2 linked regions of the Prochlorococcus marinus str. MIT 0919 genome follow. The protein of the gene in region 1 interacts with the protein of each later gene in a pairwise test. Links are inferred from orthologs where the notes say so. Each region holds a gene or a part of one and is shown on either strand. Other genes may lie near its edges. The genes, in order: accC and ribD.

What was found.
Region 2: the proteins of accC (region 1) and ribD interact in binary tests that used the Escherichia coli proteins (3 or more experiments, as listed by UniProt). The link is inferred for Prochlorococcus marinus str. MIT 0919 from one-to-one orthologs.

The regions. Positions count from the first base shown.
Region 1 is NZ_CP114779.1:1,252,870-1,263,122, reverse strand. The notes cover bases 395-3,233. They hold accC (acetyl-CoA carboxylase biotin carboxylase subunit), read right to left. Parts: upstream 2,570-3,233; coding sequence 1,220-2,569; downstream 395-1,219. Other genes in these bases: O5635_RS06855 (glycosyl transferase), read left to right, coding at 2,785-3,233; O5635_RS06870 (YggT family protein), read left to right, coding at 872-1,192; psbX (photosystem II reaction center X protein), read right to left, coding at 610-786; O5635_RS06880 (Ycf66 family protein), read right to left, coding at 395-521. Also shown: more of O5635_RS06880, read right to left, coding at 1-394; more of O5635_RS06855, read left to right, coding at 3,234-4,098; O5635_RS06850 (PRC-barrel domain-containing protein), read right to left, coding at 4,116-5,195; chromosome segregation protein SMC, read right to left, coding at 5,263-8,862; O5635_RS06840 (hypothetical protein), read right to left, coding at 8,946-9,317; O5635_RS06835 (hypothetical protein), read right to left, coding at 9,338-9,550; O5635_RS06830 (hypothetical protein), read right to left, coding at 9,718-9,849; O5635_RS06825 (DUF883 family protein), read left to right, coding at 10,062-10,253. UniProt on the Escherichia coli protein: This protein is a component of the acetyl coenzyme A carboxylase complex; first, biotin carboxylase catalyzes the carboxylation of the carrier protein and then the transcarboxylase transfers the carboxyl group to form malonyl-CoA.
Region 2 is NZ_CP114779.1:674,302-691,562, forward strand. What follows is about bases 8,763-11,747. They hold ribD (bifunctional diaminohydroxyphosphoribosylaminopyrimidine deaminase/5-amino-6-(5-phosphoribosylamino)uracil reductase RibD), read right to left. Parts: upstream 10,809-11,747; coding sequence 9,717-10,808; downstream 8,763-9,716. Other genes in these bases: ftsH (ATP-dependent zinc metalloprotease FtsH), read right to left, coding at 8,763-9,611; O5635_RS03795 (DUF3122 domain-containing protein), read right to left, coding at 10,805-11,335; O5635_RS03800 (hypothetical protein), read right to left, coding at 11,328-11,594; O5635_RS03805 (bifunctional cobalt-precorrin-7 (C(5))-methyltransferase/cobalt-precorrin-6B (C(15))-methyltransferase), read left to right, coding at 11,684-11,747. Also shown: O5635_RS03745 (4Fe-4S dicluster domain-containing protein), read right to left, coding at 1-696; O5635_RS03750 (HAD family hydrolase), read right to left, coding at 734-1,405; O5635_RS03755 (3-deoxy-manno-octulosonate cytidylyltransferase), read right to left, coding at 1,405-2,142; O5635_RS03760 (aldolase catalytic domain-containing protein), read right to left, coding at 2,146-3,762; dld (D-lactate dehydrogenase), read right to left, coding at 3,980-5,680; transcriptional repressor LexA, read right to left, coding at 6,045-6,659; argF (ornithine carbamoyltransferase), read right to left, coding at 6,727-7,683; more of ftsH, read right to left, coding at 7,752-8,762; more of O5635_RS03805, read left to right, coding at 11,748-12,976; O5635_RS03810 (NAD(+) kinase), read right to left, coding at 12,986-13,894; pheS (phenylalanine--tRNA ligase subunit alpha), read right to left, coding at 13,988-14,995; 5'/3'-nucleotidase SurE, read left to right, coding at 15,067-15,855; O5635_RS03825 (DUF3611 family protein), read right to left, coding at 15,861-16,424; O5635_RS03830 (bifunctional riboflavin kinase/FAD synthetase), read left to right, coding at 16,486-17,261. UniProt on the Escherichia coli protein: Converts 2,5-diamino-6-(ribosylamino)-4(3h)-pyrimidinone 5'-phosphate into 5-amino-6-(ribosylamino)-2,4(1h,3h)-pyrimidinedione 5'-phosphate.

The sequences.
Region 1 (10,253 bases):
GAATCACTTTGGACGCGACTTCTCCTACTAGCTGCTTGTTCAGGAATAGCAGGACGGGGAGTTCTTTTTGGTCTATAGAAATCTTCGTCTGATTGTCCATAATCATCTCTATCAGAACCAGAAAATCTCCTTCTAATTGACTGAGGTTCTTCGAATTGATCAAAATCGTCTTCATCTGAAGACCTATAACTCCTTTTAGGAGGAACAGGAGAATCAAAATCATCATCAAAATAAGATGACCTCCTAGCCTGATCAGTGGCAACTCCTCTTAGGCGAACACTTTCATAAGCAAAGAAAACTGTTGTTCCAGCAAGTAGAAATTGTCCAAATTGAAGAATCGGGTCTAGGCGCCAACCCTGAAAAAATAAAATCCCGCCACATAACAAACCTATAGCCGCAAAAAAAACATCGTAATCCCTAGCCAAAGCTGGCTTGAAGGATCGCAAGAAATAGAGACCCGCACCGGATACGGCCAAGACAATACCTACAATGCTGGCCCAATTAAGACTGGCATTGACCAAAAGTTAAGCCCCCAAAAACGACCTGTTACGAGGTCAAAAAAGAACCTCGTAACAGCAGTCTAAGAAAGAAGCAAGAATTGCCTAGGGCTTACCCCCTTCTTTCTAAAGCATCTTTCTGAGAAACCCAAATCAAAAACGACGCTGCAGGAACAACAATTAATGCTGCTGCTGCTAAAAAGCTGCCAATCATTCCGATGGCAGAGTTAGTCGCTGCCTGACTGGAAATGGCAACATCTAGGAAGAGATTTAACACAGGAAAAGCCATTACAGCTGTTTCAAACCCAAAAGCTAGACAATCTTACGGATTAATCGCATGTTTATACGATAGATGTACATATCCTTAGAGCTTTGTGACGCCAATCTTGATTCAAGGACTTCCAATTCTAGCTTTCTCATTGAGCATATTTTTGGCAGCATTCTCTCTCGCATTCCTTATGAGGATTGTCATGACATGGTATTCCCAGGAAAATTTCAAAGGGAAGATCTGGATTTTATTTGTCTTTCCAACTGAACCTTTCTTAAAAAATACAAGACGGCTTATTCCTCCAATTGGAGGAGTGGATATCACTCCAGTTATTTGGTTTGGAATAATAAGCCTCATACGAGAGTTATTAGTTGGTCAGCAAGGAATCATTTCTCAGATAATTTTCAATAGCCATTCTTTCCAATAAGGAGCATCTTTAGTTTTTCATCACTAATTAATTATTGAGCATTTCTTGCTCAACGTATTTCGTATGAACATCTCCATTTAAAAAGTCTTGTCGATCAAGTAATTGCAAATGAAAGTCAATAGTAGTTGGAATGCCAGTAACTGCACATTCATTAAGTGCTCGCCTCATTCTTTTAAGCGCTGACTGACGATCATGATCCCAAACAATTAACTTCCCTATTAAAGAATCATAAAAAGGGGGTATCTCATAACCTGTATATACATGACTATCGACTCTTACACCAGGACCTCCAGGAGGAAGCCAACCAGTGATTTTGCCAGGAGAAGGACGGAAATTATGAGACGAATCTTCAGCATTAATCCTGCATTCAATAGCATGTCCACGAAGTTGCACATCATCCTGAGTAAATGAAATTGCTTCCCCTCCGGCAATACGAAGTTGTTCTGCAATTAAATCAATACCAGTAACCATTTCTGTTACTGGATGCTCTACTTGGATGCGTGTATTCATTTCCATGAAATAAAAATTACCTTGACGGTCAAGCAAAAATTCAACCGTACCTGCTCCTTCATATTTGATACTTTTCGCAGCTGAAACAGCAGCTTCTCCCATCCGAAGTCTTAAATTAGAATCTAATGCTGGACTAGGTGATTCTTCTAATAATTTCTGATGACGTCTTTGAATAGAGCAATCCCTTTCTCCCAGATGTACAACATTGCCATGGCTATCTGCCAAAATCTGCACCTCTACATGGCGAGGTCGGTCAATAAATTTTTCCATATATAAGCCAGGGTTGCCAAATGCAGCCTCTGCCTCACCCTGAGCAGCTTTAAACAAATCTTCAAGGCTATCTGGACCGGGAACCAAGCGCATACCGCGTCCACCGCCTCCTGCAGTGGCTTTAATCATAACTGGATAACCTATTTGCTTAGCGAATGTTGCGGCCTCCTCAGGGCTACCCAGCAAGCCATCTGTCCCTGGAACAGTTGGAACTCCGACATTAATCATTGTTGACTTAGCTGTTGCTTTATCGCCCATTGAACGAATTGCATTTGCGGCAGGGCCTACAAAAACAATTCCATGATCAGAGCACATTTCTGCAAATCGATCATTTTCAGCTAAAAATCCATAACCTGGATGAATGGCATCCACGCCTCTAGATGTTGCTGCAGCCAAAATATTTGGAACATTTAAGTAACTTTTATTGCTGGGGGAATCGCCCACACAAACTGCCTCATCAGCAAGTTGCACATGCAATGCATTTCTATCAATGGTGCTATATACAGCCACAGTAGAAATGCCTAACTCCCTGCAACTGCGGAGAATGCGTAACGCAATCTCGCCGCGGTTAGCAATTAGAACCTTGCCGATAGGCATGCACAATCTCTAATATTTAGCGGATCGTATCAGTGCTCGACCCCTTTATTCGAAAGATCTTGAATAATGGTTGCCGTTATGATCTGATTGAACCTAGTCTTTTGACTTAGATTCTCAAGCGGATGTGGTGGAATTGGTAGACACGCACGTCTAAGGAGCGTGTGGCTTTGGCCTTGCGAGTTCAAGTCTCGCCATCCGCATGATTTAACTAGAAATTGCATTCAATAACCACCACAAAAAATAAATCAAAAACTTTTTCATTGGTAATTGTTTCTAATGGTCCAGGGGAAATATCTACTTGGGTTAAACCTGTTGTAGAAAAACTAAATTCAAAAATAGAAGCCATTCATAAAACTAAATCTGTTCTAATCAAAAAGCATTTGGTTTTAGTCCCATGCCCAAATGCAACAGGGAGTGAGCATGAAGTTGCTAAAAAATGGAATTATTTTGAAACAATATCTCGTCCGAAATCATTCTGGCATTTATTAATTAAGCCTCATAAATATCATTCATTCTCAAATGAAGGGATCGTAATTTTTCTGGGCGGAGATCAATTCTGGACTGTTTTATTATCTTTAAGATTAGGCTTTCAGCATATAACTTATGCTGAATGGGTTGCAAGGTGGCCACATTGGAATAATCGTATTGCAGCGATGTCAAATAAAGTAAAAAAATCTATCCCTAAATCCATTAGGAATCGTTGTACAGTTGTGGGTGATTTAATGGCTGATTTAAATATTCAGGGCAGCAACGAGTACTCTTTAACTAAAGATAAATGGATCGCTTTGTTACCAGGCTCTAAAAAAGCCAAACTTTCCGTAGGTATTCCTTTTTTTCTAGAGTTAGCAGATCAATTATCAAAATTGATGCCGGAATGTCACTTCTTACTACCCGTTGCACCTACTACATGTATACAAGAATTAGAATACTTTAGTAATGCGCAACACAACTCCATTGCTAGTAAATATAAATCCGGTATTAAGCAAATTAGTTCGTCTTTCGAAAATAAAGAGTGTAAAAAATTGATCACATTGAACGGGACTGAGATAGAGCTAATCGAAGATCATCCAGCCCACAAGGCTCTTATTCAATGCCAATTAGCCTTAACAACAGTAGGTGCAAATACTGCTGAATTAGGAGCTTTAGGTATACCAATGATTGTGATTGTTCCCACACAACATATTCACGTTATGGAAGCATGGGATGGATTAATGGGAATAATTTCTAGACTACCAATATTAAAATATTTTATTGGTATTTTAATCTCACTATGGCGGATGAGAAAAAATCGCTATATGGCATGGCCAAATATAACTGCAAATAAAATGATTGTGCCTGAAAGAATTGGTGATATTTACCCTAAAGACATAGCAAAGGAAGCATTTGAATGGATATCTTCCCCTGAAAGACTTAAAGGTCAAAAAGAAGATTTAAGAAGTTTAAGAGGTCAACCTGGTGCAGCAGAAAGAATGGCAGTTGAAATAATTAACTTAATACCTAAATCATTTGTTAATGATAAAAATGTTTAAAATAAATTAGAAAAGTATTACCAAGGATCCTCGATTGAATCATGATTATCTAAGATCGATTGATCTTTTGTAATTGGAATTTCTGTATTCTCTAAACTATTTTCTTCCATCGGTTCAACATCTAATAATTCATCGTTATTTTGTATTGCTCGACGACTCTGCATCTGGACTTCATTAATAGGCTGGTCATTTATATTCCGTTTTTTTGAAGCTGAGCGATATTCTTCATTGTATTGACCTAATTGAATATCATCTTCATAGTATTCGTTATATTGATCCGTACTTGTAGGAATCGGATCTTCTAAGTATCTAGATTTTAATTCTCTGAATTTATTACTATCTTCTAACTCAACATATTCTAATTCTTGTTCTTCTTCTTGAAACACTTCTTGAGATGAAGCTTGTAAAACCTTTTGCTCCTGTACCAAATCTTCCCCAGAAGACAATTGATTCTCTACTGGCACAAGATTGACTCGATATCTTTCTCTTTCTCTTTCTTCCCAACTAGTACCTCCTACTCCTAATTTTTCTAGCAAACCGCTACTTAATTGTTTCAATTTCTCTTCTGCTCCCTCATAAACAATAATTCTGTCAGCACCACTACTAACGATTTCATCTACAGGGATTTCCCAAGTACTTAAAACACCCTCCCCTAAAAGCGGCACACCCAACGCACCCATAACTAAACTAATCAACTCTCCAGTCTCAATATCAAAAGAAAAGCCAAGGACTCTTCCTAATTGCTCACCTGATTCAGTAATCACTTGACAATTGATTACCTTGCTATACCTATCAGATTCAAAGTTTTCACTTAAAGAGTCAATTGAGTCAACTAAAATTACATCCCCTACTTGTCGAATTCGATCAAGAAGCATCCATTTTGGAAGCCCAGGTAAAAAACGAGTCAATGGGTTATCTCTCAATCCAAGCGCTATCACTTCACGTCTGTCTATATCAACAACAACCTCTCCAACAACTCCTAAACGGCGCCCTGTATCAGTAGTAATGACCTGCGTTCCCATCAATTCTGCACGCAACCAAAGCCTGTCAGTTGGTATCGCTTCAGATGAGTCGCTGGGGAATTGCGTATTGGTCAAACTATGTCCTTATTTTCTGAAGTGTTCAAATCATTTTGACTCAAAAGTAAGAATATTGGCATTTTTTTCAGGCAGCAGTAGGCAAACCAACAACCTGTGTATGAGATCCGCGTGCTTGAGTGACACCAATAGTTCTTGTTGCAGCGGCAATCATTGGCCTACGATGACTAACAACCATAAACTGTGCATCCTCTGCCTGACTAGCAATTAAAGCTGATAAACGTTCAACATTGACGCCATCGAGAAAACTATCAACTTCATCTAATGCATAAAATGGTGAAGGGCGAAAACGTTGTAATGCAAATAAGAAACTTAAAGCAGTTAATGACTTTTCCCCTCCAGACATCGCAGCCAGTCTTCTCACAGCTTTACCTTTTGGATGAGCAACTAAAGTAAGTCCTCCTTCAAGAGGATCGTCAGAATTATCAAGCTGAAGATGCCCATCGCCTTCAGACAAACTCGCAAAAATTTGACGAAAATAACCATCTACCGCTTGAAAAGCTTCCATAAAAGCCTCTTGCCTCAAAGTCGCAACAGTTTCAACACGCAAAAGTAATTCAGAGCGTTCTTCGGTTAAAACTTCTAGCTTTTCAGCAAGATCCGTGAGTCTCAATTCTAGTTTTTCTAATTCTTCCAAAGCAAGCATATTGACTGGTTCTAACGCTTCAATACGTTTTTCAATGTCTTTTAATTGATTCTGCAGGGCCTCTAATCCTTGTGAAATAACTTCTTCTGAAATCTCAGGTAATGGATCGGGAAGATTTTTTTCTAATTCACAAATTCTAACCTCACTTGACCTTAATTCCTCATCAAGGCTTTTAATATCTTCTACTAATCTTTCTAATTTCCATTGCATATCCTGAAATAATTGACGAGCATTTGAAAGTTCAGCCTCTGCCTTATCCCTTTCTTTACGCTTTTCACCAAAACTTGTTTCAAGATTTTTTTTCTCTAGTTCAAGTTTATTTTTTTTCTCTACTAAAATTATACTTTGTTCTTTCCATTGCTTATGTTGTTTAGCTAATAAATCTATTGCATCCTGTAAACGGTTTTGCTCAATAAAAAGTGAATTCTTTTTGTCTTCCATCCGTTCTAAAACTAATTCACCCTTCCTTTTTTCATTTAAAATTTGATCTCTGTCTGCACGAGCTTCTTCAAAATTTAAATCTGCAATTTTAAATCCCTCCTGCATTTGACGCCAATTATCAGAATGCTCACCAGCATCAAATAACTTGTAATTCTTATCTATATCTTCCAGCCGAGCAATTAAGGGTTTAATTTTCTTGGCAAGCAAGTTTAATCGTTTCGTATAATCATTTTTAGTATTATCTAAAGAGTTTAATCTATCATTTCTTTCTTTGGTTCGTTCAAATAAAGGGCCATTAGAACGCTTAAATGCTGACCTTTGAGCATCTAAGGAAGCCTGTTTCTGCTCTAAGTTCCTTAACAAAGAGCGATGGTTTTCTAAAAAGTTAATTAAATCATTTTCTTCTTGAGCAGACTTTAAAAGAGTTTCTCCTAAGTCAAGCAATCTGTTTCGTAAAGGCTCTATTTCATCTGTTTCAGAACTATTGCCAAAGCTTAAATAACTACTTCTACCTATCAAACTACCACCTGTCATTGCACCAGTTTTTTCTAATAGTTCTCCAGCAAGAGTTACAGAACGATATTTGCCTAAATGATCTCGAGCAGAATTAATATCATTAAAAACAAGAGTTTCTCCTAAGACATAAGCAAAAATGCATTTATAAATTGGATCAAATGCAATAAGGTCAACTGCTTTACCAAGGAGGCCATTAATGTTTGTATTTGTACCCCTTAATAAATGATCTTGATTTCTTGAAACTCCTAACTTACGGATTTTGTTAAGAGGTAAAAAAGTTAATCTTCCTGCTTTTTTCTTTTTTAACAAATCAATTGCCTTCGCAGCAATATGATCATCATCAACCACTATCTGTCCAATTCTCGCTCCTGCAGCAACTTCTAAAGCAAGGCGATGATGATTATCTACTTCAGCTAACTTTGCTACAGGTCCATGAATACCCTCCAACCCAGATTGGAGTAAAAGCCTTAGAGCCCCAGTACCTCTGCTTTCCTGTAAAGTTTCTCTCCTACTTTCTAAACGAGCTATTTCTTTCTCAATTCTTGTTTGATCTTTAGAAAGACGTAATCGAGTTCTTTCCTGTAAAAGTAACTGGTCATTTTTCACTTTAATCTCTTGCTTTGTAGTCTCAATCTCATTTAGGAGTTGCTCCCATTCTCTATTAAGGCCTTCCAACTCGTTTTGTATTTTTTGATCCTCCACAGTGTCTCGATCCTGATCAGCTGTAAGCTCTTTTACTCTTTCTCCAATCTGTAAAAGTCCCTCTTCCAATTTTTGTTGCTCTTCCTGAAGAGGCCTAAGCTCTAGATGCAATGTTTGACGAGTTGCTGTTAAATCCCTTTGCTGATCAATCAAATCCCCTGAATGGCCTGCTATATCAGCAAGTCTTCTTTTTGAAACTTCTAAAGCTGCTTGAGCATCTTTATATTTAGCCTCTGCAGTTTGAAGTTTGAAAGGTAAGTCAGAATCTATTCTTGAAGGAGTTTCTTCTTGTATTGAATGTTGTCGGGCAATTAAATCTTTTCTTGTTTCCTGCAATTTTTGACCTTCTTCTTTGTTGTGAATAGCTTGCCTATCTAGCTCACGTGATTGAGTTTCTAAGCCTGCTATTTCTGCTTGAACAGCGATTAATTTATCTTCTCCTAAAGCTTTAACTTCTTTTTGCAGTATTTGCAATTTATTGGAGGAGTCTGCAAGTTTTTTTTCTACTTCAAGAAGAGAGTTTCTATCAAGTGTTTCTTTTTCTAATAACTTCCTTCTACGGATTTTAAGCTCCTCAAAAGCTTCTTTGGCGGCCTTAAAAGCTAAGACAGATTCTTGCTGCCTAACAAGCTGATATTCATCTTTAAGCTGTTTGTATAGCCTAGCTTTTTCACAATCTTTCTCTAAGCGCTGCTTAGAGGCAAGTAACTCTTGCTCAACAATTCGACAACGTTCTTGACGTTCAAAAACATTGTCAAGCTTTGTACGAGCTTGCTCAATGCGATGATCAAAAAGTGCAACACCTGCCAATTCATCAATCAGTCCCCGGCGATCTTTATTGCTCATAGAAACAATTCGAGTTACATCACCCTGCATCACTACGTTGCTTCCTTCAGGGTCAATTCTCAAACGTCTCAATTGAGTTTGAAGTTGCTGCAAAGTACATATCTCACCATCCGAACTGTAAATAGAACTATAGGAACCTCCTGGCATCACTCGTAGACGTCTAGAAACAATCCACTCTTTCTGACCATGCTTAATCCATGGTCCTTCTTCAGGAATCTCTAGGCCATCTTCTGCTAAATCAGGTTCCCAATCATGGAGGTCAAACCTAACCGAAACAACTGTCTCTGCTGATTTACCCGCTCTCAAAACCCCACTATTAACAAGATCAGGCAACCTATCAGCTCGCATGCCTCTGCTCGTAGCCAAGCCAAGGCAAAACAAAATTCCATCAAGAATATTGCTTTTACCAGATCCATTAGGTCCAGTTACAACAGTAAATCCCTTTTCCAAAGGGATCCTCATCGATCCCCCAAAGGACTTAAAATGTGTAAGCTCTACCTGATTGATGTAAACCAACAGGACAAAAGCTATAGAGACCAAAGACTAGCGAAGCCTTCAAGAAGCTCAAGTCTTCATTAGCTAAATGAAATTGAATTTTTCTAAAGATATAGTCTGCAAGTATTTTTAACTAACTCAAAGTTGCCAAAGATGGTCTGACTTCTTAGCTCTATCAAAATTCTCTCTTGAGGATCTCGTGGCAAATCCCCTAAAAAAATACCCCCTTCAACACGCTTGACCCAGCCTCTTCCTCCAGAGATATAAGACTGTTCTACATCCAACCATTTAAGTTTATGTGGAGAACTATCCTTAACAAAAATGGAGGGGCCTTCGAGTTTAGGTATTGCTTCTAATCTCCAAGTTCTACAATCAATCTTATCTTCTAGAAGAAAGTCAAAGTGCATATCATCTATCTGATTTCTGGAAACTCTATGCTCAAGCAAAATCCATCTTCTTTGAAATAATTTAATCACTAGAGTGAATAAAAATGAAGTTACATTTTCTTGTTCAGCTTTAACTGTTCGGTCTTACATGCCATTCTAGCTGAAAAATTAGCTATAGCTGTTTTCTTTTGATTTAGTTTTACTAGCTCAACGGCTATATCTCTAAGCATTCCTACATCTTCACAAGCATAAATAATTCTAATTAATTGCTCAGTTTGAAATTTTTGCTGAAGATTCAAATCAATTGATTCCTTGCAAGACATAACTTTAATAAACAGGAAGTTAAATTTTGAACTTTTAGCGAATACTGAACTTAGACAAAAATTAATTAATGCAAAGTCTTTGTTCAGAGAAAAATGCACTCGAAACAAAACAAACCCCTACCGTATAGGGATTTTATAGAGATATTAAAGCGTAAAAGAGCTTGGATTCAATCCCCAGGAACAAACCGCAATGCAATCAAAAGCAAGCTCCCTGCACCAGCTATAGAGGCAAGAATAAGGCCAAAATCGGTAGGGATAGTATTGGACGCAAAAAACATTGCAGACAATCCGACGTCCATGATCACTAAATAAGTTACACAAGACCTCTAGCACTAGAAGCCTTCATATAGCAAATGAATGTAAGCAAAGAAGACTTTTCAATGTCTTTAAACCTTAAGAAAAACAATATCCAAATGAAATCGAATTGTTGCGTTGATTTGAAAAGATCAACTAATACAAGGGTTCCATTGAGTCAATGTGGTTACTAGGCTTGAAAAAATAGTCTGGATTTATGGAATCTGTGAATTCCTCGCCCTTCGAAGCCCAGGCATCAGCTAACACTGAATCTCATAAAGATCTTTCTGAGCAATGGTTCAGTGATCAATTTGATGCCTTGCTACCAAGAATCCAAGAGCGATGGCCTGAAGTCGCCAAGCAAACGCTAGAAGCTACAAAGGGAAGCCTTGATGAAGTGGTTCGTGTT
Region 2 (17,261 bases), 580 kb from region 1 along the record:
ATCGGCTTGGATGATAAGTCTATCATCAGCTATATCCTTGGCTAATTTTATCCTTTCCATTAAATGGTTATTTGTCATATGTGTACGATCTAAACACATCGATAGCATTCCATTAGGCAAACAATTACATACTGTCTTCCATTCTTTAATTGTAGTAATATCATCTGCTATTGATGCATGTAGCTCTATACTTTCTGCACCTGCTTCTATACATAAAGGTAAGACTTGTTCAATCTTTTTAGAATCATATCGATAGTGAACTGCTTCAACAGATGGAGGGCATGCTGATTCACAGTTACCGCAACCAATGCATAAATGGTCATAAACCTCTAAAGATGATGGAATTGCATTAGTCGGGCACGCTGGAATACATGAATTACATCTTATGCAATCATTAGTAATCACTGCTTTGCGAACATGGTGATCGCCTGGCATGCCAACACTCACAGTTATAAAAGGAGGATCATTCTCATCGGAAAAATAAGGGTTCTTAGAAGAAAGAGCTGCGTCAATCCCTTGTCTACAAGCTTTTACAACAAGAGGGTTTGCAGATAAGTCAAATCCCTTACAACCCGCAAGTGTATATACATAAGATAGTTTACTGACTTTATCTAAATCCTCATAACCTGCTCCACAAACCAACTTAAAAAATAAAGAATTAGAAAGAATTTCCTTATACCTAGAGAATCTATCCATAATGTTATTCAACCATTTTTATATTATCGAGCTATATTCAAAGTGGCAAAGAATTTAATAGTTCAGAAACTTGGCCAATTATAGGGATTGAATTATTGATACAGTATGACTTATAATCCTTGAAGTCTGTCCAGTTACTAATAAAGATAAAATCAAGGCCATTTTCTAGCGCAACTTGATGGTCAAGTCTACTATCACCTAGGAAAAGAGCTGGCAAATTAAGAGTCCCTTTTGAGATTTCTCTTGTTAAAATCTTATTTTTAGTATCTGGACTGCCATATATACCTCCATCGAACAATTTAAATAACTTGTTAGCTACAAAAATCTCTCTAAGTTCTTCTTCCGCCCCTCCGGAAACTATAAACCAACTTTTATCCTTAGTGAATTCTCGTAAAAGTCCTAATTTAGATGCAACCTCTGCCTTAAATAGATATTTCTTACATTCTTTACTATAAATATCAACAAGCTCTTCTAAATTTGGACCATTTTTCAAAGATGAGTATTTAGGAGCTATAACAGAGAGAAAGTAATCAAATTTCTTATATCTAGAAACACCTCCATTTAATTGATGGTAATCTATTAACCTATCTATTGATTCCTTACCATAGGGCTGAAGTGCTTTTCTAAAGCAATCAGTTTTAATAAAATTAGAATTTAGTAAAACACCATCGCAGTCAAATACAATTGATCTATATCTATCAAGTAACATTATTTAAAAATTTGTGATAATTGTTGCTCAACAAGTGGAATATCTGAGGGTACATCTACTGCTAAGGATGAGTATTTTGTATGAAACATCTTGATCTTAATTCCTAATTCAAAAAATCTAAGAATTTCTATATCTTCTTTACTTTCTAAATAACTCTTTCTTCCAAAAGAAAGAAATCTATCTAAGTCAACAGGGGAATAAGCATATATACAAACTTGCTTCTTATACTGATCACTTTTTAATATTTGCTTTTTATTAGCCGGTATTAAAGATCTTGACATATATAGCAAAGTATTATCCTCTGAAACAACGACTTTAGGTATATTTATATTCTCAGGTTGTTCATCTTGTCTAATATTATTATAGCAATTGATAACGCTTTCATAATGAGATTTCTTAAAATTTATTGCACGCAATATATCTGTCTCATTAACTAGGGGTTCATCTCCTTGAACATTTACAAAAATATCATAATCTAAATCCTTAGCTGCCTCTGCTACACGGTCTGTACCTGTTAAAAGGTTAGAACTTGTAAAGATAGAATTATATCCTGATTCATTAACTAATTTTGCAATACGGTTATCATCGGTAGCTATATAAACATCTTCTTTTCCTATAGCTCTAGCGGAAAGCTCTGCTACCCAAATAATTAAAGGTTTTCCATTTAATTGGACAAGGGGCTTGCCAGGAAACCTGGTTGAGTTATACCTAGCTGGGATTATTACGCATGCTTTCATAGCTTAAATACCATAGACACTTTGAATCATTAGATTTTTATATTTAGAAGGTGTAATAGCTATAAGTTCTACTTTAGGCTGATATTTTTTATAAACTTCTAATAATTGATTGATTTCATCATTACGAGTATCTCCCGAAGCATAACCATCAAATCCTGCTAAATAGATTTTCTTTGCCCCTCCACTAGTGGCGATTGCCAAAGCATATGAAATAACTAATGAATTGGGTATAAAGCAATATTTATCATGAAACTCAAAACCTTCCTGGGAAATACCTATACCATAATCTAAAACTTCCTTTTTATGTAATAAAGAAGAGAAGTCTAAAGGGAGCATTGAAAGAGGAACAACAAGTGGTTGTGGTAAATGTAAATGAGAGGTGAGATCTGCCAACAACCTTGTAGGGTGACTGGCTACTCTTAAATCTATCAAATCATTATTGATCAATGTCTGAGTATTCATTGCAAGAACAACTGGCTGAAAGCGAGATATAAAAGATTCGACAGCCTTTAGATGTAATTGTAATTTAGACCCAGTACCTAAGAGCAAAACATCTTTACCTTTAAAATATAACGAAGGAGACCAAGAGCCCTTAGGTTTATTGTTATAGAACTTTCTAGTATCATTTAAGCTTGTAAAGTTAAATTTTTTGCCACCCTGATCACGAAGATAATTAATAGAAGCTAAAATATCTTCTTCTTGGTAACGGTAATCTGAAAGCATCGATTGAATATAAGATGGGTGAATAGAGTATTTGCCTGCTAGGTAATAAAAAGGATTGGTACCCCAAGAGTGTTTTGCTTTTAGAGGTAAAAATTCTTTATTAATTAATTTCAACAATGGAACATAATTCGTTTGTCGACCGAATCGAGAATTCAACTCTAATATCAACTCTTCCGTTTTTGCATTACCAGGACCTCTTCCAATACCAGTTATTGTTGAATCTACCCAATCTACCCCTTCTTTAATTGCTTGAAGAGTATTGGAAAGGGCTAGTCCTTGGTTGTCATGAGCATGAATTCCTATTTGTCCTTTCCAATAAAGCTTGAAAGAAGAGATGATGTTCTTAATTTGATCTGGCTTAATAGAACCCAAGCTGTCCGCAAAGTACAAAACATCAACGCAAGAGCTAGATAAATACTTGCCAATTTGTTCTATATCTTGATTAGTTTGATCTGATATCTGAGTGATATTGCAACCTGTTTTATAACCTGCTTCATGTAAATACTCAAAAGCTGGCTTAACACAATGAATGGAGTCAGCTGGACAAGCAATCCTAATCAAATCGACTGGTGAGTCTTTACAAGCTGCTGGAACAAGTTTATTTAACCTTGTGAAACTGAAATTGTTATCTGGGATCAAATCAGCTGCATTAATCATTACAGCTATTCCTATAGAATCGGGAATTGATAAAGAAGACAAGAAGTCGTCTGTCGTGAAAGCACATGCACCCTTGAAGCTATTATTATCAAAATATCTAAACCCTATTTCGCAAAAGTCTATAGATATAGCATCCAAAGCACTCAAGTAGTTGTTTATTAAGTATTCAGAGAAATCCCATTTTGTATAATAACCTCCATCTCTAAATGTACAGTCTAAATGTATTATCTTTTTTTCCATGACAACTGTTTATCCTAATTTATAAAGCAAGTAGAGAATTGAGGGATTAAATTTTGGTAATTTTATCCATTAAAGGATTTGTAAAAGTATTATAGCTTGCAAAGAAAAAATTTCCAACATTAAAAAGCATTTCTGAGGGTTTGAAATTTTAATTCAGCATTATTGTTGATAAATGAAGAGAACCGATCAAAGCTTTAGGAAGTAATATCTATCAATTTTAGGAATAAAATTTATTTTTTGATAATTTACCTATCCCAGAATTAAAAGAATTGGTTGGATCTATCTTTTTATAAAAATTAGAAAGGTCGTATTCAGCAAAATAGAGATGACCTACATTATGCTCTGCTGGGTATTTTGCTCCTAAAGAATCTAATTTTGCAAGAATTACTTTTTTCTGTTCATCAAAGTCCTCTGTATTAGATAAAATTAAATCCCAATGAAAGACCATACAAAGAAAATGTCCCATACGAAAAGACTCTAATATTCCAGTTGAATTATTATCTGTTATTATTCGATCCCAATCAGTACAGTTCCTGGGTAGTGCAACATCTAATGGTAAAAGATTAGCAGGTATATTGTTATTTATAATCATAAAACGTTTTGGCGCAATTCCTGCTACGTATCTATGCAAAAGTAAATCTTGACCTTCCACCTTTAAGCATTCATGATAATCAAATTCTTTATTCTTACTTTCTAAAAAAGAAAGCATCTCTCTAGTTTCTTCTATACATTTATCACCTGCCTTAATTATTAGGATGTGATCAAATAGCCGTCTATATTCTCTTGCAATCTTAGGAAGGTGATCAGGCAATAATTGTGCATGGTCATGAAGAAAATTATCTACAAAGTTAGATGCATCTAAATTTAACGAAGAGAAAAATACCTCTATTTTTTTCTTTATTCCAAATAATTTAGGAATAAAGCCACGGCCAAGGTATTTAATTATTAGAAATGTGTCTTTACCATATTTAGATGCTGCATCAAAAAAGCTTTTATGCATATATTCAACCATTTCAGGCAAGTCTTCAAAACTAGTAAGTACATAGTTCCTGAGCTCACTGAAATTCTTAGAATCATTTGTTCCAATCAAAAACACCTGCTCTTTTCGAGGCTTAACGAAAGTATCTAAACGTGCAGCAAAAACTGCCACTTTACCTGCACAGCCACTAGATTCATACAATCTTCTTCTATCTGAATTATATCTTGCTGGCAAAGAAGATTTAACATCTCTTATTCTTTCACTATATTCAATATCTGATGCTTTCATTTTAGATTCTTGTAGGTCATGTTGGTTGAAATTTATGTTTTCTAGATTAGATAATATTTCCTCAGGGGTATTGCCAAGTTCAATATCTAAATGATTTATTAATTCTAATTTTCCCTTGGAATTAACTCTAGCAAAAAGAGATAATTCAGTATAGGCTGGGCCTCTGTTAACCAAATTACCCCCTGAATTATTACATATTCCTCCCACTATTGATGCCCCAATACATGAAGAGCCTATTAATGAATGGGGCTCACGGTTATAATTTGACAAGGTTTCTTCTAACTCAAATAAAGTTGCGCCAGGAAAGGCTAATACTTGCAAACCGTTATTCAAGATAATGATCCTGTCTAAACGCAAAGTATTTATAATTACAACATCACGGTCATATTTATCACCATCAGGTGTGGAACCACCTGTCAAGCCAGTATTGGCTGCTTGGATAATAATTATCTTGTCCAAAGAAATGCATAACTTGAGCACCTCCCAAAATTCAATAAGATCTTTAGGTAAAACAACACAATTTGCCTTGCCTTCTCCTACTCTAATTCCTTGTCTATAACTTTTTGTTGCCTTTTCACCTATAAGTAAGTTCTTCTTACCAACAATTTTTTTTAGGCCTTGGTTTAATTCAGTCAGTCGGTCATTCCTCATATGTCTAAACCTCTGAGATTTCAATATTAAGCTTTTAATTCTTATTATTACTACAATGCTTTAATACTTATTAATGTAGAAAAGTCAAGTAAACTATCAGCATAAAATTATGGCATGGTTTATATTCTTACAAGTTAATGGTGCCCCGCTATACAATTTATTAGATTGCTAAGTATAGATCTATAGTGTTTTTTCAACGTAGGTAAGTGAACAATACATCAAGCTAAGGTTCTTTTATAAAAGATTAGTTCCAATCAAACAAAATGGAGCCAAGCGGATTCGAACCGCTGACCCCCTGCATGCCATGCAGGTGCTCTACCAGCTGAGCTATGGCCCCAAAAGAGGTCTTTACTTTACACCTCAATCATTTCGTCTTCCTCCAAACTGCTAAAAGTTTTCCTTGGATTTGAATCTGAGTGGCATCTATTTCTATTGGTTCGTAAGCAGGGTTAGCAGCCTCAAGTCTTACTAAAGAACCCTTACGGAAAAAATGTTTAAGCGTAGTGCCTGAGCCTGGGACCATTGCACTAACTACTGTCCCATTCCTTATTCGAGAAGGATCATTAACAGGTTCCATTAGGACCATATCTCCATCTGCAATATAAGAATCAACCATTGAGTCGCCATTAACTGTTAAAGCAAATAAGCCGCGAGTTTGAAGAACACTATTCAAATCAAGAGTTTCTTGAACATCATCAAAAGTCTCAACCAATCCTCCAGCAGCTACTGAACCCAAAACGGGAACACCAGAGAATGCATCTCCAAGTAACTGCAAAGTTCTTGCGTGACCTTCTTTCCATGTGATCCATCCTTTTTCCTGAAGATGGCGAAGCCTGCTCTGAATAGGGGCTGGGGAACGAAGGCCCATGCCTTGCATCATCTGCCTAATAGAAGGGCTGTGGTGATTAGTGCCTATGTATTCAGAAAGCCACTCATAAAGTTCTTGCTGAGCTGGTGTAAGCGAAGCTTCTTCTCCCATAGCAAATTAAGTAAAATCATTCACTCTTCAATACATATGTACCTATAAAATTGCGAATTTGCAAATTTCAAAGCCCCCCTAACAATGAAGCTAAAAGCGCTTGCTGTATATGCAATCGATTCTCAGCTTGCTCAAATATCTTGCTAGCCGTGCTTTCCATGAGTTCATCAGTAATTTCTTCCCCCCTATGTGCGGGTAAGCAATGCAAGATAATTGCTTCAGGATCTGCTTGAGAGAACAGGTTATTGTCAACAGTAAATCCCTTGAAAGCTATTTCCCGTTGACACTGCTCTTCTTCCTGACCCATAGAAGCCCAGACGTCTGTATAAATTGCATTTGCACCTTTTATAGTCGACTCAGGATCATTTGAAATTTGAATAGTTGATCCAAAGGACGAAGCAGAACGAGCTTTCGAAACAATATCTGGATCAGGTTCAAATCCAATAGGGCTAGCAACTCGGACATTTACACCAAGAAGTGCTCCACAAAGAATTAAAGAATTAGCAACATTATTTCCATCTCCAATATATGAAAGTGTAAGGCCCTTCAAGCTGCCAAAAGATTCTTGAATAGTCAGGAAATCAGCCAATGCTTGGCAGGGGTGTTCTAAATCAGTAAGAGCATTAACAACTGGGATAGAAGCCCAATTTGAATAATCAACCAAATCTTGATGAGAGTATGTTCTTATTGCCAATGCATCACAGTATCTACTTAAAACTCTTGCGGTGTCTTTGATTGGTTCTCCTCTACCTATTTGGGTAGCTTGTAATCCCAAATCAACTATCTGCCCCCCTAGTCTAGCCATTGCAACTTGAAAACTTACCCTAGTTCGAGTAGATGCCTTGCTGAAAATCAAGCCTAAAACTCGATTACCAAGGTCTATTCTTCTATTTTCAATCTTAAGCTGGATTGCAAGCGCAAAAAGAGCTTTAATCTGCTCTGAGGTCAAATCAGCAGATGAAATAAAATCCTTTCCTTTTAACTCAGAAAGTTCACAAGCAACACCTTTGGAAGCAGAGTCCATGGAGTTAGCATCAAAAAGCCTTTATCGGAGATAAAGGCCCCTTTCGTCAAGTCCTAATCAAACAAACTTCATGGCAGGGAAGACTCTGCAAGCATATTTTTAAGATCATCTCCTTCTATAACTTCTTTCTGGAGAATCTTTTGAGAGATAGTTTCAAGTAAAGAAAGATTATGCCTAAGAATATTTAGCGCGCTTTCATGAGCTTCATCTACGAGACTTCTTACTTCCTTATCAATAGCTTGAGCAGTTGCATCACTAACAACCCTTCGTGGATTGTTATTACCTCCTAAGAAAGAACCTCCTCCCTGCTTGTCATAAGCCAGAGGTCCCAAAATTTCACTCATTCCATAGGTCCCAACCATCTGTTCAGCAAGATCTGTCGCTCTCTGCAAATCATTAGAAGCCCCTGTTGTGATTTTCCCAAATACAATTTCTTCTGCTGATCTTCCTCCCAAGAGAGTTGCTATTTGACCTTTTAGATCATCTTTTGAATTCAAAAACCTCTCTTCAGTAGGCAATTGCAGGGTATATCCAAGTGCACTCATACCTCTAGGTACTATAGAAATCTTGGCCACCTTTGTTCCGCCAGGCATTAGATGCCCGACAATTGCATGTCCAACTTCGTGATAAGCAACAACTCTCTTTTCATCTTCTTGAAGAACCCTGCTTTTTTTCTCTAAGCCTGCTACAACCCTTTCTATAGCTTCATTTAAATCTTGCTGTTCAACTTTAGTTCTCTTATTTCTTGCTGCTAGCAATGCAGCTTCATTAACCATGTTTGCTAAATCTGCCCCAGCGAATCCGCTAGTGGCTTGAGCAATTAAATCGATATCTATATCTTCCGCTAATTTGACTTTTTTAGTATAGATATCAAGTATTGTCTTCCGTCCTGAGAGATCAGGCCTATCAACTAAAACTTGTCGATCAAACCTTCCTGGACGCAATAGAGCCGCATCAAGAACTTCTGGTTGGTTAGTTGCCGCTAGTACAATTACTGGCTTATCTGCAGATGCAAAACCATCCATTTCAGTAAGCAATTGATTTAAAGTTTGCTCTCTCTCGTCATTACCCCCAACGACACCCATTGATCCTGATCTGCTTTTACCAATTGCATCAAGCTCATCAATAAAGATTATGCAAGGTGCTTTCTTTTTAGCTTGTTCAAACAAATCTCTAACTCTAGCTGCCCCAGCCCCTACAAAAAGTTCTACAAATTCAGATCCTGAGATAATAAAGAAGGGTACTTCTGCTTCTCCAGCGACGGCTTTGGATAGCAAAGTTTTACCTGTTCCAGGAGGACCTACTAATAAAACTCCTTTAGGTATGCGAGCTCCTATATCTGAGTACCTTTGAGGCCTTTTAAGGAAATCAACTATTTCAGTCAATTCATCTTTCGCTTCGTCTACACCTGCTACATCAGCAAAAGTTACTCTTGACTCTTCATCCGGCACATATACTTTTGCTTTGCTTTTAGTAAAGCTCAAAGCACCTTGAGCACCACCTCCACCCATACTTCTTCTGGCAAAAAATTGAAGAACTAAAATAAAAATCAAAGGTGGGACAACCCAACTAAGAATTGTTGTAAATATGTTTGGTTTTTTAGGAGGTGCTGCTGCAAATTCGACCCCCTTATTTTCTAGTCGCTGAGGAAGATCCATATCAAATATTGGCGTTGTTGCCAATACAGATGGTGAGCCTTCAATAGGAGATGAAAGCTCATATCTAATTTGTTCTTGGGTTATATATGCTCGCTTTACTTCTCCATCATTAACTTGATTAATGAACAGGGAGTAAGGGACTCTTGGCACTTGCATATTTTGATTAGGGAAAAAGCTACTAAAAAGCAATAGAGCTCCAAATCCAATCAGTACAAGGTTGATAATTCCAAACCGCCGATTAGGTGGATTTTCGTCTTGTCGAATCGGCATGAAAACAATTTTTTATTGATTACCAAACTAAACAAATATCATGAAATCCGTTAATGATTTTCAGGTGTAAGAACCGAACGAGCTTGACTTCAAAACCTATATGGGCTATTTCAAAAGCATTTTTAATACAAAATCTTTACCTATTTTCTCTAAGGAAACATCTGTCAAAGAGAAAACTTCCTCCATGGAATAAAAACCAAAATTAGAAAGAGGGTTCATAGAAGACAGTCCACCTATAAGTTTTGGTGCCATAAAAACAAATATTTCTTGAACACAATCATTCTCTATAGCTTTGGTAGCCAATGATGGACCACACTCCCATAAGATTCGATTGCATCCTTTCTTTGCTAACTCTTCTAATAATTCCTTAGGGTTGCTTTCATTAAGAGGCAATTTGGATGGTGCCTGAGGTAATTGCTCTAACTGTTCAGATCGAACCTCAGAGCCAAAAGCAATAATTGATTCTGCAGTTTCTGTATCCCAAATTTTTGCTGATTTTGGCAAATCTAAACTACTAGTAAAAACAACCCTCTTAGGTTCAGGATCACTCATCCCTCTACTGGTTAATAAAGGATCATCAGCTCGCAGAGTTCCTCCTCCAATAATAACTGCATCACATTTAGCTCTTAAAGCATGCACTTTACTTCTTGCATCCTCACTAGTTATCCATTTACTAGTTCCATTAGGAAGCCCTATTCGACCGTCAAAACTCATGGCCCATTTAAGAATTCCCCATGGTCTACCTGTTTGTACACGAAAAACAAAAGCTCGGTTTTGATATAAAGCCTCTTCTTCAAGAACGCCAGTAATTACATCAATCCCTGATGATTTCAAAATGGCAATACCCTTCCCTGAGACTCTTGGATCAGGATCTTTTAAACCAATTACAACTCTCTTGATGCCTGAATTTAAAATGAGGTCTGTGCATGGAGGTGTTCTTCCCTGATGGCAACAAGGTTCAAGAGTAACCATTAAAGTCCCTCCTTGCGAGGCATCACCTGCTTGACGCAATGCCTCTACTTCTGCATGAGGCTTGCCCGCAGCAGAGTGAAAACCTTCTCCTATTAAATTGTCATTACTGTCAAGAACGACAGCACCAACAAGTGGATTGGGACTCGTTTCTCCATCTGCCAAATCAGCAAGCTGTAATGCTCGACGCATCCATGGGATCCATTTCTCACTATTGAAGTTATTCATTTATTTTCTTCGCTTTTAATTGAAAAGTCTTTACCAATTAAAGTGCGCCATTCTTTAACAAGATAGGGTGGAATAGGCAATTCATTAAAGGCTCCTGCCAAGGAAAATCTTAATGGCCGATTATTTTTAAGCTCTAACAGCAAAGGCTCTAAATTAAACTCTGCGGCAGCTTCTCTTGAATCATTAGCTAATTGCTCATTTTGCAAAGTTATATCCTCAAGAATCCAAGATTTTATTCCTGATTTAACCTTTAATTTTGCAGGGCGATCTAATCTCAGAGTCCCAGGAAATCCAACAATTCGTAAGATAGTTTTCCCTTCATTTTTCTCATTTATTGGGTATACAACAATTTGCCAAGTTTGATAATCTAAGTCCCTCAAACTTTCCAAACTTCTTTCAGTTTTCTCTCCATTATATCCTTCGGTTATTTGAATTGTTGCATGTCCAATTTTTGGCCCAGAAAAGAATAAGGTTAAAGCTGTAAGAAGAACAAAGAAAAGCCTTTTAAAATTAAACAGATCATTCATTGTGCGTTTGTTCCGAATCGAGCAAGGAATCCAAAGTGATTGCAGATCTAACTAAGGACTGATATTTCTCTAGGATACGTCTGTTCCTGTCAATCCAATGAGCAGGGTCGCCCCTACCTTTAATAGTGCCAAGAAGTCTTGAAGCTTCTATATCTATAAGCTCCAAATCATCCTGACGTCGAATAAGGGCCAATAAGATTTCATGCTGTCTTTGACGCTTTACTGAAGAGTTAGTTTCCTGAAAATTAGGTTTTTCCACTGAAAAAAACAAATAACAAATCTAAGCTTTAGACCAAAGCTGGCCTAATTTATCTAAGAGCCCGTCAATGTGAATAGAAGAATACCGCAATGAAAAAAACTTCTAGTGAAATTCAAGTAATTGGAGTAAGTGCTGGAGGAATTCAAGACCTTCCCTTATCACTTCAGGAAACAATAACTTCTGGACTAAAGATAGCTGGTTCCAAGAGAATTATTGCATCTTTAAAACATTGGTTCAAGATCAAAAGTTTTGAAGATCCTTTACCTGAATTATACGAAAGTGACAAGACAAATGAGCTAATTAACTGGGTAAAGCAATTAAAAGAAAACGCTATTGTACTTGCAAGTGGGGACCCTCTTTGGTTTGGTATTGGGAGAAATTTATTAGAAAACTTTCCAGATAAGAATATTATCTTTCACCCGTCACAAACTTGTTTACAGCTTGCTTTCTCTCGCATTGGCAGATCATGGCAGGATGCTTCATGGATTAGTTTACATGGAAGAGATTCTGCTCTTTTAAAAGAAGCCTTACAAAAGCATCCAAAGGCAATTGCAATTCTTACTGACCCTAATAAAGGTGGGATAAAAGAAATCCGAAATTTCTTAAGGGCTATGGAAATAGAAAGAAATTATCATTTTTGGCTTTTTGAACAACTTGGTCACCCCAAAGAACGCATAACTAAAATCCTCCCTTCTGAATTAATCCCAAAAAATATTGATCCGTTAAACTTAGTAGTATTAATCAAGCAAACCAAACCTATTTTTTTAAAGAGTGAAATACCTCTTTTTGGAATAGAAGATGACATCTTCCTTCAGTACGCGGATCGGCCAGGGTTAATGACTAAAAGAGAAGTTAGGGTGCAGATTCTTTCAGAGTTAGAATTACCAAAACAAGGCGTTCTTTGGGATATTGGAGCAGGTGTAGGGAGTATAGGCTTAGAAGCCTTAAGAATAAGACCTGAGCTTAAATTACTTTCAATTGATAAGCGAGTTGGCAGTAAAAATCTTATAGAAAAGAACTCTTCAAGGCTATCTGTTTGTCCATGTGAGGTTATTGAATCAGATATATTAAATGCACTTGAAAAAGAAAAAATACCTGGTTATTTATCTAAGCCCGACAGAATAATTTTAGGAGGAGGATCATTATATGACAAGCAAATGCTTATTGAAAGTATACTTGAAAGGATAAGTTGTAAAGGAATTATTGTAATTCCCCTGGCAACATTGCAGTCCTTTAATATAATCGAAGAAATTTTAAAAAAGTCAGATTGCTCAATAAAAATTAGCCAGCATCAACATTCTAGAGGAGTGCAAATAGCAGAAGGAACAAGGTTTTCCCCTATGAACCCTGTATTTATTTTAAAAGCCAAGTTAGAAAAATAATTTTAATTTCTATGATTTGTCAGGCTTAGCCTCGTGTGGCAACCCCCAGCCCAGCTTATTCCTAAGGACTTGAAAGAATTCATGGTCAGATAAACGTATAAATTTTACAGGGTGGTTACTTCGTCTAATCAAAACTCGATCCTCAGGCCAGACATAACATCCTGCTGTACCATCAACAACCATCATTAACCTTTCAGGTGTAGCAGGAAAAACAGTAACTGGTTCTAAATCACTAAATACTAGAGCTCGAGACGCCAAAGAATGTGGCGCTATAGGCGTCAACTGGAGAACAGGACAATCGGGGGTAATTACAGGCCCGCCAGCGCTTAGAGAATAGGCAGTCGATCCTGTGGGAGTTGAAAGGATAACTCCATCAGCAGAGATATCAACTGGCGCATGTTTCCCAATAGATATTTCAAAGTGACACATACTTGTAAGAGGTTCCCTATGTAAAGCCATCTCATTCAGGCAAAGCGCTTCCCATCTCCTTTGATCACCTCTCATAACGCTCACTACCAGGCTAGTCCTAAGCTCGATATCCCACTGCCTTGATAAAACTTGATCTAGTGCCTTATCAAGATCCGATAGATAAGTCTCGGCTAAAAAGCCTAAATGGCCCGTATTTATGGTCAATATCGGGACTTGAACTGGAGCAGTCTGCCTAGCTGCTGATAAAACTGTTCCATCTCCACCAAGCACTATGGCCAACTTCATTGAAGAATCAAAACCGTCTGGGACACATGCGCTATAACCAAGCATTCTCATGTGCTGGTCTGGGTTAGCGAAACCAACCATGCCACCTGAGCTACTTGCTCTAACTACTTCATAGCCAGATTCCTCACACTTTTTCTGAATCGTGAGAGCAATTTCTACAGCAAGCTCTTTCCCGTCATTGACAATCAGTCCTAACTTTGGCACTGGTCAAGAAAGATAACGATTAAAGCCATTTTGAAGTAGATATGTTTTTAGTTTTGAATTTATTTTAATAAAAAAATTAACCTCACTTTAAACCTAAAACTGCTCAAGAAATCTCAGGTCACTTGTATAAAGACGTCTAATGTCATCTATACCATGTCGCACCATACAGAAACGCTCCACACCAAGGCCTGCTGCAAACCCTGTCCACCTTTCAGAGTCAATTCCTAAACCTTCCAAGACAGCTGGGTCTACCATCCCACATCCCATAACTTCTAACCATTTACCTCGCCATTGAACATCCACCTCAGCTGATGGCTCTGTAAAAGGGAAATAACTAGCTCTAAATCGCACTGGCAAATCCCCAAAGAATGCCTTCAAGAAAGCCATTACAGTCCCCCGTAGATGACTAAAGTCCAGTCCTTCATCTATTGCTAACACCTCTATCTGGTGAAAAACTGGAGAATGTGTTGAATCAACTGCATCGCGACGATATACCCTTCCAGGTGCCACAATTCTTACAGGTGGCGGGTTTTTCTCTAAATATCTAATTTGAACTGGAGAAGTATGAGTTCGCAAAAGTGAGTTTCCACCTAAATAAAATGTATCTTGCATATCCCTTGCAGGATGATTTTCTGGAATATTGAGAGCTTCGAAATTGTAATAATCATTTTCCACCTCAGGCCCCTCTTCGACGACATAACCCAATCCACAAAATAAATCTATAATTTCCTCTTTGGTTGAATTCAAAGGGTGTCTTCGGCCTAATGGTGTACCAACAGCTGGGATAGTGACATCAAGAGTTTCTTTGGTTATTAATTCAGTTAGAGCTTTGGACTGGATCTTCTTAAGACGTTTTGAAATGAGATCTAATAAAAGATTCTTTAACAAATTTGCTCTTTGACCCACTACTGGTCTTTCGCTAGGACTAAGCCCGCTCATAGCACCAAGTATTTTCGAGAGGCTTCCTTTCTTTCCAAGCAAATCAACTCTTAACTTTTCAAGTGATGCCTCTTCTGCTATCTGCCCAATTTCTTTTGCAGCCTTTTGCTCTAAACGATCAAGTTCATCAGTAAGCTGCTTAAGAGATAAAGTTTCACTCACGAGTAAAAAGTATTGAATACAAACTTTAAACAGCAATGGGACAAAACTTCGCCTAAAGGATGCTCACATTAATGAAACCTTTGAAAATTCTAATTAGCAATGATGATGGTGTTTTTGCAGATGGGATAAGAACCTTAGCCTCCAAAGCAGCCATTAGAGGGCATAAAGTAACTGTTGTATGTCCTGATCAAGAGCGCTCTGCTACTGGTCATGGCCTTACATTGCAATCACCAATACGGGCAGAGAGTGCAAACGAATTATTTGAGCAAGGAGTATCTGCATGGGGCTGCAACGGAACTCCTGCTGATTGCATAAAACTTGCTCTAAATGAACTGCTTGACGAACAGCCCGATTTGGTTCTCTCTGGAATCAATCATGGACCCAACCTGGGAACAGATGTTTTCTGTTCTGGGACAGTAGCTGCAGCTCTTGAAGGTACTCTCGCAGGCATTCCATCATTATCAGTAAGTATTGCAAGTTTTCAATGGAGAGATTTTGCATATGCAAGCCAATTAGCCCTAAATATTGCTGAAAAAGCACTTACTCAAGCTTGGCCCAAAAAACTGCTTTTAAACTTAAATGTGCCACCTTGCAACTCATCAGAAATGGGTGACTTAAGTTGGACAAGGCTATCTATAAGGCAATATGAGGAGCAGTTCTGCAAACGAATAGACCCTAGAGGTAATACTTACTACTGGATGGCTGGCAAAGCAGTTAAGGACCTATATTCTGCAGGTGAAGGTCCATCTTCTTGGCCTAGTGATGTTGCACAAATAGAGTCAAATTCTCCTTCAATTACTCCTATTCAACCTGACCTTTTCTGGAGAGGTGATATTAATGAACTTCCTTCATTTAATTGAAATTATTACTTACTTCTATAAATTCTTTGCAAAAGCCAAAGAGAAAATATTAATCCAATCAAATGAGCAAAAAGAACTTGTGTATTGCTTAAAACAGAAAGCATTTCCAATGAGGTGATGGGATAATTATTCATATCAAACTTCCCAACTCCCAAAGATATCCCTGGGGCTTGCATTGAAGCTTGTACGAAAAGAGCACCTGCTAAAGATTGATATCCGATAGAGGAAAAGACCAATCCCAACAGATCAACTATTAAGCCTCTTTTTAACAAGCGACTAGTTTCTCCTCGCGTAGGCCTAGCAGCAGTATTAATGGCCCTACCAGCACGGACTATCAACCATCCATGCCAAAGACTGTATAACAATAAAAGAAATGCAAAAGTAGTTAATGAAAGTCCAGGTCCTAAACCCAATGCTCTTTCAGAATTCCTTGCCAAACTGCTTCCAACATTGTTAAAAAGCAAAACTCCTATCACCACAACTCCGAGGATTGTTTGGATCCAAAAACGAATCCAACCAATCCTTCGCATACCTAGAGATAGCAGTGGAAAATCAGGATGTTCTGGCATCAAGTTGGATTCAGCTATATCTCAAACTTGCCATCTAAACGAAAATTTTGCACGTTAATCCTTGATTCCTCTCTGTTCTCCTTCACAAGCCAAACTTCCTACTGCATTAGCTCTAGGAAGTTTTGATGGCCTCCATGCGGGTCACAAAAAAGTAATCCAAGCAATCACTAAAACAGGAAATGGTGTACCCACTGTCGTAAGTTTCTGGCCCCACCCAAGAGAAGTCCTATATGGCGAATCAAAGCTTCGGCTATATTTACCTTCCGAGAAAGCATCTATTTTAGAAAACTTAGGTATCAAACAATTAGTCTTAGTGCCTTTTGACAAGTCTTTAGCTCAACTTACTGCAAAAGAATTTTTTGATCAGATACTCTTAAAAAAGCTACAAGCCAAAAGAATTGCAATTGGAGCAAACTTTAGATTTGGGCATAATCGAGAAGGGGATGCAAATACTTTGGAAGAACTTTGTGCAAAAAAATCTATAGATCTCTCAGTGATTCCCATTCTTGAAGATATTCAAGGGAGAATGAGTAGTAGCAGAATCAGATCAGAGTTAAAAAAAGGTGACTTAAAGGCCACTCAAAGTCTCTTAGGCAGAGCGTACAATTTTCGAGGATTGGTTATTCCAGGGAAAGGGCTAGGGAGCAAATTAGGTTGGCCAACTGCAAACCTCAGAGTAGATGGCAGAAAATTACTTCCAGATATTGGGGTATACGCCGCATGGGCAAAAGAGTCGGATAAAGATATTACCTTTCCAGCTGTTATGAACTTAGGGCCTCAACCAACTATTGACCCAAATGCACCTTCAGCAGTTGAAGTTCACCTTATAGGCCAAGA